DNA from 2 places in the Rhizobium sp. YS-1r genome. Region 2 is predicted to be linked to the other one. Evidence: predicted binding sites of a transcription regulator. Region 2 holds the regulator's gene; the other holds the start of a gene.
What was found. The regulator LexA, encoded in region 2, represses DNA repair genes until DNA is damaged. The targets are predictions, from matches to a motif close to TGTTCNNNNTGTGTTCNG.
Positions count from the first base shown of each region.

Region 1: JL39_RS27520 (PA0069 family radical SAM protein) is a predicted target of LexA. The motif match lies at 3,233-3,250, and genes of this name have one in related genera.

Region 1 is NZ_JPYQ01000056.1:393,307-399,510, reverse strand. Features, by position in the region: gene JL39_RS27535 (F0F1 ATP synthase subunit B) at 1-390, shown strand, start outside; gene JL39_RS27530 (glutathione S-transferase family protein) at 503-1,141, shown strand; gene JL39_RS27525 (ribonuclease HII) at 1,178-1,846, opposite strand; gene JL39_RS27520 (PA0069 family radical SAM protein) at 2,016-3,173, opposite strand; gene JL39_RS27515 (glycosyltransferase) at 3,304-3,822, shown strand; gene moaB (molybdenum cofactor biosynthesis protein B) at 3,824-4,375, opposite strand; gene JL39_RS27505 (4-(cytidine 5'-diphospho)-2-C-methyl-D-erythritol kinase) at 4,372-5,289, opposite strand; gene JL39_RS27500 (tetratricopeptide repeat protein) at 5,296-6,204, opposite strand, start outside.
Region 2 is NZ_JPYQ01000032.1:79,468-85,671, reverse strand. Features, by position in the region: gene eno (phosphopyruvate hydratase) at 125-1,399, opposite strand; gene kdsA (3-deoxy-8-phosphooctulonate synthase) at 1,519-2,367, opposite strand; gene JL39_RS20560 (VOC family protein) at 2,372-3,244, opposite strand; gene lexA (transcriptional repressor LexA) at 3,444-4,166, shown strand; gene JL39_RS20550 (ComEC/Rec2 family competence protein) at 4,147-6,204, opposite strand, start outside.

The sequences.
Region 1 (6,204 bases), on a different contig from region 2:
CTCGACGAGCGGGCCGAAAACATCCGCAAGGAACTCGACGAGGCAAAGCGTCTGCGTGACGAGGCTCAGCTATTGCTTGCCGAATACCAGCGCAAGCGCAAGGAAGCCGAAGCGGATGCCGCGCAGATCGTCGCCGCTGCCGAGCGTGAAGCTGCAGCTCTGACGGCGGAAGCCAAGCAGAAGACGGAGGAATTCGTCACTCGCCGCAATGCGCTTTCCGAGCAGAAGATCAAGCAGGCCGAGGCGGAAGCGATTGGCGCCGTGCGCTCTGCCGCTGTCGATCTTGCGATCGCCGCTGCCGAAAGCGTCATTGCGAAGAAGGCGGACGCCGCCACCCGGGATGCACTCTTCCAGGACGCCGTCGGCAAGGTGCAGTCGCGATTGAACTGATTCCGATTTTCATCGAACATCTGAAGCCTCCGAAGCGCTGAGCTCCGGGGGCTTTTCTTTTGCCGCCATCGCGTTCGCTGCAGCGAAGTGAGGCAAGGTTCGGAGACGGCCAATGCAGAAGCCAACACTGTTCGGTACCGATTATAGTGTCTATGTGCGCGCGGCGCGGCTGACGCTCTTCGAGAAGGGCGTTGACTATGAACTGGCGCCGGTCGACGTCTTCGCGACAGGCGGCCCGCCCGCCACCTATCTGGAAAGGCAGCCTTTCGGGCGTATTCCTGCCTTCGAGCACGGCGGCTTCGCACTCTATGAGACCGGCGCCATCACCAGATATGTGGACGAAGGTTTTGAAGGACCCGTTCTGCAGCCCGCTGACCCCCGCGCCCGGGCGCGGATGAACCAGATCATCAGCATCGCGGATGGTTATCTCTACCCGACCCTCGTCTGGGGCATCTATGTCGAGCAGGTCTCGAAGCCTCTGAGCGGCAGGCAGACGGATATTGCCAAGCTGCAGCCAGCACTCGATCGGGCGCCGACCTGCCTGCGGGCGATTAGTGATCTGATGGCGAATGGCCCATGGCTATGCGGAAGCGCCCTCAGCCTCGCCGATCTCCATGTCGCGCCGATGATCGACTATTTCGTCAAGGCACCGGTCGCTTCGGACATGATGGCCGAGAATCCAGAGGTCGTCGCGTGGTGGGAACGGATGGCGGATCGCCCGAGCATGCGAGCGACGGACCCGACAAGTTGATGCTCGGCGCAGGCGGGCGAAAGCTGGCCTTGGCGGTCAACCCTCCGGCAGATCGTCCTTCCGAAGCGGCCGGAAACTCATCCGGTGCAGGCGGCAGGGGCCATGCATCTCAATGCCGGCACGATGCTGCGGCGTGGCATAGCCCGCGTGATTGGCAAAGCCGTAGGCCGGGAACACATGGTGGGCGCGAGCCATCATCCGGTCCCGTGTGACCTTGGCGATGATCGAGGCGGCAGCGATCGAAACGGAACGTGCATCGCCCTGGATGACCGCCTTGCCGGGACAGCAAAGGCCGGCGGGCACGTCGCGGCCATCGGCGAGTACATAGGCCGGGGTTATGGCAAGACCGGCTATGGCCCGACGCATGGCATCGAGGCTGGCGCGCAGAATATTGCGCTCGTCGATATGGCGGGGGCCGGAAGCGGCGATCGAGACCTCCGATGTGGCCATGATCGCCTCGAACAGCACTTCCCGCTGGGCGGCGGTGAGCTGCTTGGAATCGTTGAGACCATCCGGGATATTGTTCGGATCGAGGATTACGGCAGCCGCAACGACGGGGCCGGCTAGCGGCCCGCGCCCGGCCTCGTCGGTGCCGGCGACCGGCCAATGGCCGGCCTTGCGTGCCAGAAGTTCCAAGCTGAAATCCGGAACGAGCGGCACTTCTTCGAAAAGCATCGGAGAATCGGGTGACGTGCGAGGCAACATGGCGGCAACCTCGCACGCCGACCCGATCTCCTGCAACCCCGGACAAGCGATGCGGCGTCGCTATCCACCGGGGCGGCGGTGGAACCGGGGAGATTCCGGCACGCAATGGATGCGGGGAAGGTGCCGGAAAGAGAAAATCAAAAAATCGCAGGCTTCATGCCTGTCGTGCTCAAAGCAGTGAAAGCTGTATGCCTCCGCCATCCGGCCGGATAAAAATGTCGTCGCGCAAAGGCAGGCCGCGGCGCACCATGCCGAGCCGCTTCACCGCCATCTCGAAGCGGCGGCCGATCTGCCATGCATAGGGGCCGGCACCCTTCATCCGCTTGCCCCACTCGGCATCATAGTCCTTGCCGCCGCGCATCGAGCGGATCAGCGACATCACGTGCCGGTAGCGGTTCGGATAGTTCTGCAGAAGCCAGTCGCGGAAGAGCGGGCTCACCTCCAGCGGCAGGCGGAGCAGAACATAGCGTGCCTCGGCTGCTCCTGCCGCATGGCCGGCTTCCAGAATGCGCTCGATCTCGTGATCGTTAAGCGCCGGGATCACGGGCGCCACCATGACCGCCGTCGGAATGCCGGCACCGGTCAGCGCCTTGATAGCGGTAAGACGCTTGGGAGGGGTCGAGGCGCGCGGCTCCATGGTGCGGGCCAGCTTGCGGTCGAGCGTCGTGACGGAAATGCCGACCTTCGCAAGCCCTTTCGAAGCCATTTCGGAAAGGATGTCGATATCGCGGGTGATCAGCGCCGATTTCGTCACGATAGCGACGGGATGGTTGGCCTTGTTCAGCACTTCGAGAATCTGCCGCATGATGCGCCATTCCCGCTCGATCGGCTGATAGGGATCGGTATTCGTCCCGATCGCGATCGCCCGCACCTTGTAGTCGGGCTTGCTCAGTTCCCTTTCGAGCAGCTTCGGCACGTCGGGCTTGGCGAAAAGCTTCGATTCGAAATCGAGTCCCGGCGAAAGCCCCATATAGCTGTGGGTCGGGCGTGCGAAACAATAGATGCAGCCGTGTTCACAGCCGCGATAGGGATTGATCGAACGGTCGAAGGAGAGATCGGGTGAATCGTTGCGGGTGATTGCCGTACGCGGCTTTTCCACCTGCACCTCGGTCTTGAACGGTTCCAGCTCCTCGATCGTCTGCCAGCCGTCGTCGAAAATCTCACGGCGCTCCTCCTCGAAGCGGCCGCTCGGATTCAAGCCCGCGCCGCGTCCGCGCCGACGGTCGACCTCTACCCTGAGGCCGGAGGACTTCACCAGCGCATCGGCAATATCCGCCGTATGGGCAGGCGCAAAGGCAGCCTGCCGCAAATGGGACAGCTCGTTCATCGGACGCTCCTGAAGGGGAAATTCCCCGTTCGTGATGATTAAATTCCTAGCCTCAAAACGAGAACATTGCAAGAACAAATTTTGAAAACCGTTTCTGGCATTCCCTGTTGCAATGCGGTAAATGTCAGGAATGCTGACTGTCATCATGGAATGCCGCGACCAGGAATCAGAGCTGGCGCAGACGCTCTCCATTCTTGTTTCCGCCGCGGTGGAAGGGCTTGTAAGCGATGTGGTGGTGCTCGATCACGGCTCGCGGGATGGAACCTCCCACGTCGCCGATGCGGCCGGCTGCCGTTTCCACACCCATTGGGAGATCAAGGACATCCTGCGCGGCGCGCGGGGGGAGTGGCTGCTTCTGGTGGAGCCGGGCGCGCGGCTGCAGGCCGGTTGGATCGACGAGGTGATGGAATATATCGCGCTCAACAAGCGGCCGGCCCGATTCGCGCCGTCGCGAACCTATCGGCGACCGTTCTTCAAGCGCATCGGGCGTGCGGTGCCGCCTCTGGAATACGGCCTGCTTTTGCCGAAACGACAGGCGATCGCGCTCGCCAAGTCCGGCATGGACCTGGAAGCGCTCGCCAGGGGGCAGAAGGCCTCGAAGCTCGTCAGCGAGATGATCCCTGCCTGGGTGGCGGCGTCAGCCCGCTGACTTATTTTCCGGCGCCCCGCTTCAAATGCTCGTCGAGCCGCGGCATGATTTCGATGAAATTGCAGGGCATGTGGCGATAGTCGAGCTGTGCCTTCAATATGCCGTCCCAGGCATCCTTGCAGGCGCCCGGCGAGCCCGGCAGCACGAAAATGAAGGTTGCATTCGCGACGCCGCCCGTCGCCCGCGACTGGATCGTCGAGGTGCCGATCTTGTCGTAGGAGATTCGGTGGAAGACTTCGGAAAAACCGTCCATCCGTTTTTCAAAGAGAGGTTCGAGCGCTTCCGGCGTCACGTCGCGGCCGGTGAAGCCTGTGCCGCCGGTGGTGATCACCACGTCGATCTCCGGATCGAGGGTCCATTCCCGAACCTGTTGAGCGATCCGTTCCTTGTCGTCGGACACGATGGAGCGGGCCTTGAGCTGGTGGCCTGCCTCGGCGATCCTGGCAACGAGCGTGTCGCCCGACTTGTCGTTCTCCGGCGTGCGCGTATCGGAAACGGTCAGCACTGCAATGCCGACGGGAATGAAATGGCGTGTTTCGTCTATCCGGTTCATGGCTCTGTACCGATGGTCTGCACGGCCTGAAAATACCAGTCCGGCTTCTGCTCGTTAAGGCTGTCCACTGCTTTTTGGGCTGTTTCGAGGGAAGGAAATATCCCGAAACAGGTCGCGCCCGAACCGGACATGCGCGTCAGCATGGCCCCTTCGGCGCCGATCATGTTGGAGATCTGATCGATCTCGCGCACGAGTGAACGGGCCGGCGGTTCGAGGTCGTTGCGTAACGTTTTGAGGAAAGGTACCCAGTCGTCGTCACGTGCGCCGATAGACGGGTTGTCCTTGCGAAGCAGACGCCGGAAGATATCCGGCGTCGAAACGCCAATGAGCGGATTGCCGAGCACAAGTGGCAGCGAGGGCAGGGTGGGCAGCGTGGCGAGTTCTTCACCGATGCCCCTGGCCATCAGCGCCTCGCCCTTGAGGCACATGGGCACGTCGGCGCCGAGGAACAGACACAGTGCGATAAGTTCCGGCTCCGGCAGGCTTGCATCCCAAAAGCGGAGGAGCCCGCGCAGCGTTGCGGCTGCGTCTGCCGAGCCGCCGCCGATCCCGGCCGCGACGGGCAGGTTCTTTTCGAGATGGATGGCGACGGGTGTCGTTGCAATGCCCCGATCTGCAAGCGTCCGGCGCAAGAGGTCGCGCGCTTGCAGCACCAGGTTCCCGTCCCCTTCCGCCGCATCGGCCGGCACGAAATGGGCGAACCGGCCCGAGACGATGAAGTCGTCGGCTTCCGCCGCGGCAAAGCTCAGCACGTCGCCCCTGTCGGCGAAAGTCACGATGCTTTCCAGCAGATGATAGCCGTCGGCCCGCTGTCCGGTCACGTGCAGGGCGAGGTTGATCTTGGCAGGAGCCAGTTCAAAAAGGCCCGCCTCGCCGGCAGGCCCGTTTTCGGGAAACATGTTGTCGATCGGCATGAAGCGTCAGGATTTCTTGTCGGGATTTGCCGGTGCGGGCGGCGGCGGGGCGGCAGGCTCCGCCGGGCTGCGGTCGGCAGTGGTCGCGGTCGGATCGAGCGGTGGGAGGCCTCTCTCGATCTTTTCCTTGATGTGCTCGCGGTTGATGTCCTCGCCTTCGGAAACGAGCGCCCGGTTCCACTGGTAGACCGCTTCAAGCTTGCGCCCAACGCGCCAGTAGGCGTCGCCCAGATGGTCATTGATCGTGGCATCGCCGGCACGCAGCTGCACGGCCCGTTCCAGTTCCGTCACGGCATCGTCAAACTTGCCCATACGGTAATAGGCCCAGCCAAGCGAATCGACGATATAGCCATCATCAGGCCGCGCATCGACGGCGCGGCGGATCATGTCGAGGCCCTCTTCGAGGTTCTTGCTCATGTCGACCAGCGAGTAGCCGAGATAGTTCAGCACCTGCGGCTGTTCGGGATTGAGCTCCAGCGCCTTGCGGAAGTTCGGCTCGGCCTTGTCCCACTGCTTCAGCCGTTCAAAGGCGATACCGCGCTGGAAGAAGACCGACCAGTCGCCGGGCTTCGGCACCGGGCCGATCACCTCGACCGCCTTGTCGTAGGTCTCCGCCATGGCCTTGTAGTCCTTGGCTTCGGAAAGCACGCTGCCATAGGCGATATAGCTACGAATGTCGGAAGGATCGGAATCGATCAGCGCCTTCAGATGTTGTTTGGCTTCCTCCGCCTTGCCGGTTTCCGAGAGCGTCACGCCGAGCTGCAGTTCGGAAATCCGCCGCATCGGCGAATCGACCGGCACGCTCGAATAGAACTTGATGGCGCGCTCGGGCTGTTCAAGCTTTTCGGCAATGCCACCGAGCAGAATCAGCGTATCGGCGCTTTTTTGATCCAGCGCGTGGGATATCTGCAGGTA
Region 2 (6,204 bases):
GGAAGCCCCGTACGTTCTGACGGGAGAAGAAATATGTCGCGCCGTTTTGCCCATTCACAACGCCGCGCGGAGGGACATCCCCTCTCCTCGCGTGCGGGGAGAGGGTGAGGGAGGGGCGTGGAGTTTAGGCCTTCAAAATGCCGCGGCCGGCATAAGCCGCCTGCGGACCCAGCATTTCCTCGATGCGGATGAGCTGGTTGTACTTGGCAAGGCGGTCGGAGCGCGACAGCGAGCCGGTCTTGATCTGTCCGCAATTGGTGGCGACCGCGAGGTCGGCGATGGTGGAATCCTCCGTCTCGCCCGAACGGTGCGACATGACAGCCGTGTAGCGCGCCTTGTGGGCGGTCTCGACGGCATCGAGCGTTTCCGAAAGCGAACCGATCTGGTTGACCTTGACGAGGATGGAGTTTGCGACACCCATGCGGATGCCGTCGCGCAGACGCGCGGAATTGGTGACGAAGAGGTCGTCGCCGACGAGCTGGCACGTGGCGCCGATCTTGTCGGTGAGCGCCTTCCAGCCGTCCCAGTCGTCCTCCGCCATGCCGTCCTCGATCGAAATGATCGGATACTTGCCGACGAGCTCGGCGAGGTAATCGGCCATGGCGCCGGATTCCAGCGTGCGGCCTTCGCCTTCCATCACGTATTTGCCGTCCTTGAAGAACTCCGTCGAGGCGCAGTCGAGCGCCAGGCAGACGTCGTCGCCCGGCTTGTAGCCGGCCTTCTCGACCGACTTCATGATGAAATCGAGGGCTTCCGGGGCGCTCTTCAGGCCCGGAGCGAAACCGCCCTCGTCGCCGACATTGGTGTTATGCCCCTGGGCGGCGAGTTCCTTCTTGAGGACATGGAAGATTTCCGAACCCATGCGCACCGCGTCACGCAGCGTATCGGCGCCGACCGGCATGATCATGAATTCCTGGAAGTCGATCGGGTTGTCGGCATGGGCGCCGCCGTTGATGATGTTCATCATCGGAACGGGGAGGACATGCGCGTTCGGACCGCCCACGTAGCGGTAGAGCGGCAGGCCGGCGGATTCGGCGGCGGCCTTGGCGACGGCGAGCGACACACCGAGGATGGCATTGGCGCCGAGGCGCGACTTGTTCGGCGTGCCGTCGAGCGCGATCATCGTCTTGTCGATGTGGATCTGGCTTTCGGCATCGAAACCGCCGATCGCATCGAAGATCTCGGTGTTGACCGCCTCGACAGCCTTTTCGACGCCCTTGCCGCCGTAACGCTTGCCGCCGTCACGCAGTTCGACCGCCTCGTGCGCGCCGGTCGACGCGCCGGACGGAACAGCTGCACGGCCAAAAGAACCGTCTTCCAGATAGACATCCACTTCAACCGTCGGATTACCGCGGCTGTCGAGGATTTCACGGGCGATGATATCGGTGATGGCGGTCAAAAGACTCTCCCTGGGCTTGGACGTCAGATCTATATGGTTCGTGTCACTGACCATGTCCCATGGTCAGTGACACGAAAATTACAGTGCAGCCGCTTTTCGCGCTTTTTCAGGCGGGCGCTTCAGGCAGCCTTTGCGACCGCATCGAGGGCAAGCAGCTTTTCCAGAAGCCGTGGCATATCTTTGAGATGCACCATGTTCGGACCGTCAGACGGAGCATTGTCCGGGTCCTCGTGGGTCTCGATGAAGAGGCCGGCGACACCGACGGCAACGGCCGCCCGCGCCAGCGTCTCGACGAATTCCCGCTGGCCGCCGGTGGAGCCGCCCTGCCCGCCCGGCTGCTGGACCGAATGCGTCGCGTCGAAGACGACCGGAGCGCCCATCGCCGCCATAATCGGCAGCGAGCGCATGTCGGACACCAATGTGTTGTAACCGAAAGAGACGCCGCGTTCGCAGAGCAGCACGTTCGGATTGCCGCTCTGGGTGAACTTGGCCAACACGTTCTTCATGTCCCAGGGCGCCAGGAACTGGCCCTTCTTGACATTGATGACGCGGCCGGTTTTCGCCGCAGCGACAAGCAAGTCCGTCTGGCGGCAAAGGAAGGCCGGGATCTGCAGCACGTCCACGGTCTGGGCGACGATGGCGCACTGCTCTTCCGTGTGAATGTCGGTGAGAACCGGGAAGCCGAATTCCTTCTTCAGATCGGCGAAGATTTCCATGGCGCTTTCGAGCCCGATGCCGCGCCTGCCGGAAATCGACGTGCGGTTCGCCTTGTCGAAGGATGATTTGTAGACAAGCCCGATGCCGAGCTTGTCGCAAAGCTCCCTCAGCGCACCCGCCATCATGAAGGCGTGGTCGCGGCTTTCCATCTGGCACGGGCCGGCGATCAGCGACAGGCGGGCATCCTGTGCGAAGACGACCTTGCCGTGCCCTTCACCGACGGAGACGCGCGGATTGGCGGAAACTTCCATGAGACTATTCCTCGAAACCGAACAACACACCCTGGCCGGGCGCCGCCTGGACCAGCACACGGCCTTCCCGGCGGACGAATGCGACGTCATTAGCAGCAAGGATGATCTCTGTCACGGCAAGATCGGCAGTCTTGAAGATGATCGCCCGGCCGCGCAGACCTTCGGCATTCGGCAACGGCACAAGGGCGAATTCCGATTCGAGATCTTGATCCTGCATGACGCGGATGCGTGTGTTCGAAGCGACAAGCTCCACGGCCGCAGCTTCGATCCCGGCTTTCGCGAGCAGCACCTCTTCGAGCAGGGGCGCAAAATCGTCGGGCGATGCGGCCGAAAGAACGATCTCGCTCAAGCCGGTCACCGTATTGGAATGGCGTTCCAGTTCGCCTCGATCGGCCGGCAGCGGATTGATCCGCTGTGCAGAGAACAAGAAGAAATCCGGCGCATGCTCGTTTCCCGCAAAGGCCAGCCGGAAGCTTGCCTCAGTCTCGGAACCGTCCGGCATCTTCACGCCGCGGGAGAATTCCAGGATATCGCCCGCGGAAATCCCGCGCAGCCTGAAACGCGCGTGATCGGCTGCCGCATCGCCCGTGGCAACCGCGAGGGCCGAAAAGCCCTGCCTGTTACGCGCCTTGCGGAAGGCGAGATCCCGGGCGGTGAAGACATTGCCGCGCTTGGCCGCGGCTGCCGCCTGACGCCGGTTGGCGATCGCCAGCGGCTCCAGATAGGCCCCATCCGAGAAAAACACGCAGGCATTGGCCGTGCCGAAAGGATGAAAGGCCTCCGGCGCAACTGTAAATCCGAGTTCTGCCAGTCGCGAACGCGCGACGGCAAGGTCCGCCACCGGCAGAACGAGATGATCGATTAGTCTAGCATTCACGCGAGAGCCCCCAGAATCCGGAATCGCAGCACTACATTGGCAGCGGATCGGCTTCGAGCAAGTGGTGTCGAAAGAGATATGTTGCAGACATCCATGAAGAAAAATCATCATACTTCACGAAAATTTAGGGACTTGCGGAACACATATGGAACATATAGTGTATGTTCTTGATTTGTTTCCGACTCTCAAGGTGCCAAATATGCTCACGCGCAAACAGCAGGAATTGCTTCTGTTCATTCACGAACGCATGAAGGAATCCGGCGTGCCGCCCTCCTTCGACGAAATGAAGGACGCGCTCGACCTCGCGTCGAAGTCCGGCATCCACCGGCTGATCACCGCACTGGAGGAGCGCGGCTTCATCCGCCGCCTGCCGAACCGGGCACGTGCCCTTGAAGTCATCAAGCTGCCGGAAGCCTATCAGCCGAGCCTGCAGCCACGCCGCGGCTTCTCGCCGAGTGTTATCGAGGGCAGCCTCGGCAAGCCGCAGCCGGTCGCTGCCGCTCCGGCCAAGCCCGCAGCCAACGACGATCTCTCCAACGCCACCACGGTTCCCGTCATGGGCCGCATCGCCGCCGGCGTGCCCATCTCGGCGATCCAGAACAACACGCATGATATCGCAGTGCCCGCCGAGATGCTTGGTTCCGGCGAACATTACGCGCTGGAAGTCAAGGGTGATTCGATGATCGAGGCCGGCATCCTGGACGGCGACACGGTGATCATCCGCAACAGCAACACCGCCAATCCGGGAGACATCATCGTAGCGCTGGTGGACGAGGAGGAAGCGACGCTGAAGCGCTTCCGCCGCCGTGGCGCCTCGATCGCGCTGGAAGCCGCGAACCCGGCCTACGAAACCCGGATATTCCCGCCCGACCGGGTAAAGGTCCAGGGCAAGCTGGTCGGCCTCATCCGCCGTTACCATTGATCAATTGCCGAAGCTGTTCCGGGAGCGCCGAGGCGAACATCTTGTTCCGCCAGTCATAGTGGCGATGCCTGCTCCAGGGGCGGTCATGGCCGGCCATGGCGGGGCGAATAGTCCATTGCCGGATGTCGGCTGCGCCGTGCAGGGAAATTTCGAGCGCACCAGTCTTTCGCAAAGCATTGCCGTTGATCATCAATGCGCCGGAGCGGCAGTGATCGAAACGGGCGCGCGGCGCGATGATGATATGGGCGGCATCGCAGGCCGCACCGGCATAACGGCTGTCTTCGACGGAGGCTATGATGGTGCCCCCGGAAGTTTTCACCCCGCAGAAGACACGCGGCTCGCATACGAAATGACCGGCAGGCACCTGCCTGATGCGGGACCGCGCCGTCTCGATTTCGGCCTGCGTCAGCTCGCGGCGCTCCTCAGGCTTCCCATCGGGCGGTTTATCTCTTGCTGATGACACGTCCGGTTTTATGGGATCGCCCAGGAGAAGTGCCCGTTTCCACTGGCCGTAGATGAAATCGGGCGGGCGGGTGCGGTTGGTGGCAATGCCTTCCCTGCCTATCAGGGCAATCATCGTTCCGTCCTCGGAAACGAGAATATCCGGCAGGGGCTTCGATCGTTCGTGCCAGGAGAACAACAATGCGGCTGCAACGAGCGGAATGCCGACCAGCCGAAGCCTGCTTCTCAAAAGGGTCAGCAGAAGAAAACCGGCCGTGGAGACAGGCAGGAACCAGGGATGCTGACGGCCGATACCGGCGTCGCCGCCCCAGGCCGCCACATGTCTTGCTATGGAGATCACCGCTTCCAGGCCGAGACCCATGAGCTTCAGGAAGGGCGCATCGAGCCCGAACGGTACGAGCAGCATGCCGACCAGTCCGGCCGGCATGACCACGAAAGAAATGATCGGCATGGCGGCGAGGTTTGCCGCCAGACCGCCATAGGTCGCAATCCGATGGAAATGCTCGACCGAAAAGATCGCCGTCGACGTGCTGCCGATCAGGGTCGTGGCGAGAATGCCCGCAATGAATTTCCAGGAAGCCAGTACCGGCGTCACCACAGGGTGACGAATTTGCAGCGGTTCCGGATCGTGCTTTTTCGATCGATTTTTCCAGAGCGCATAACCGGCGACCAGCGCTGCGGTCGCCGCAAAGGACATCTGGAAGCTGGGCCCCAGGATTTCCGAGGGCGAAACGGCGATAATGATCAGGGCCGAAAGCGCCACATTGCGCAAGCTGATCGACGGCCGGTCGAAGAAGACTGCGACAAGCATGACCGCCATCATGATATACGCCCGCTCGGCTGAAACACCGAAGCCGGAAATCAGGTAATAGGCGGTCGCCATCAGGAGCGCGCCGGCGGCAGCGATCTTCTTCACCGGATAGGCCTGGGCAAACCCGGGAAAAAACGAAAGGACAGTGCGGACGCCGACGAAGAAGATGCCGGCGGCAAGCGCCATGTTCAGCCCGGAGATCGCGACGATATGGGCAAGTCCGGAAAGCCGGAGCGCCTCGGTGGTCTCCTTGGAAATAGCCCGGCGTTCGTCGGTCACGATCGCGGCTGCGAAGGCGCCCGCATCGCCCGGCACCGTTTCGCGAATATGGCTTGCGATGGCGCTGCGCAGATCGAAAAGCCCGCTTTCGAATTCTGCAATCCAGGCTCGCGGCAACGCCGGGCCTGCCTCCTTATTCGGCACTCCATAGAAAAAGCCGACGGCGCCGATACCATCGAAATAAGAAGAGAAGGCGAAATCGTTAAGCCCCGGCAGTGCAGGACCCGAAGGCGGCGATATGCGTACCCGGCCACTGATCGTCTCGCCGGTTTCCGCAGATTCGTGCCGCGCCCTGGCAAGCAGCGACACCCGCTCCGGAGGGCGTCGGATCTCGGGATTGGCTGTCCGTCCGACGCGGACTAAATAGCGCCAGCGTCCATTCGCATCGATTTCCCGCCGCTCGACCACGCCGGTCAGTTCGGTCGTCACCGGCGAGTCGAGAACGACTGTACTTTGCCTCCATGTTTCCAGCTCCGCGAGCATCAT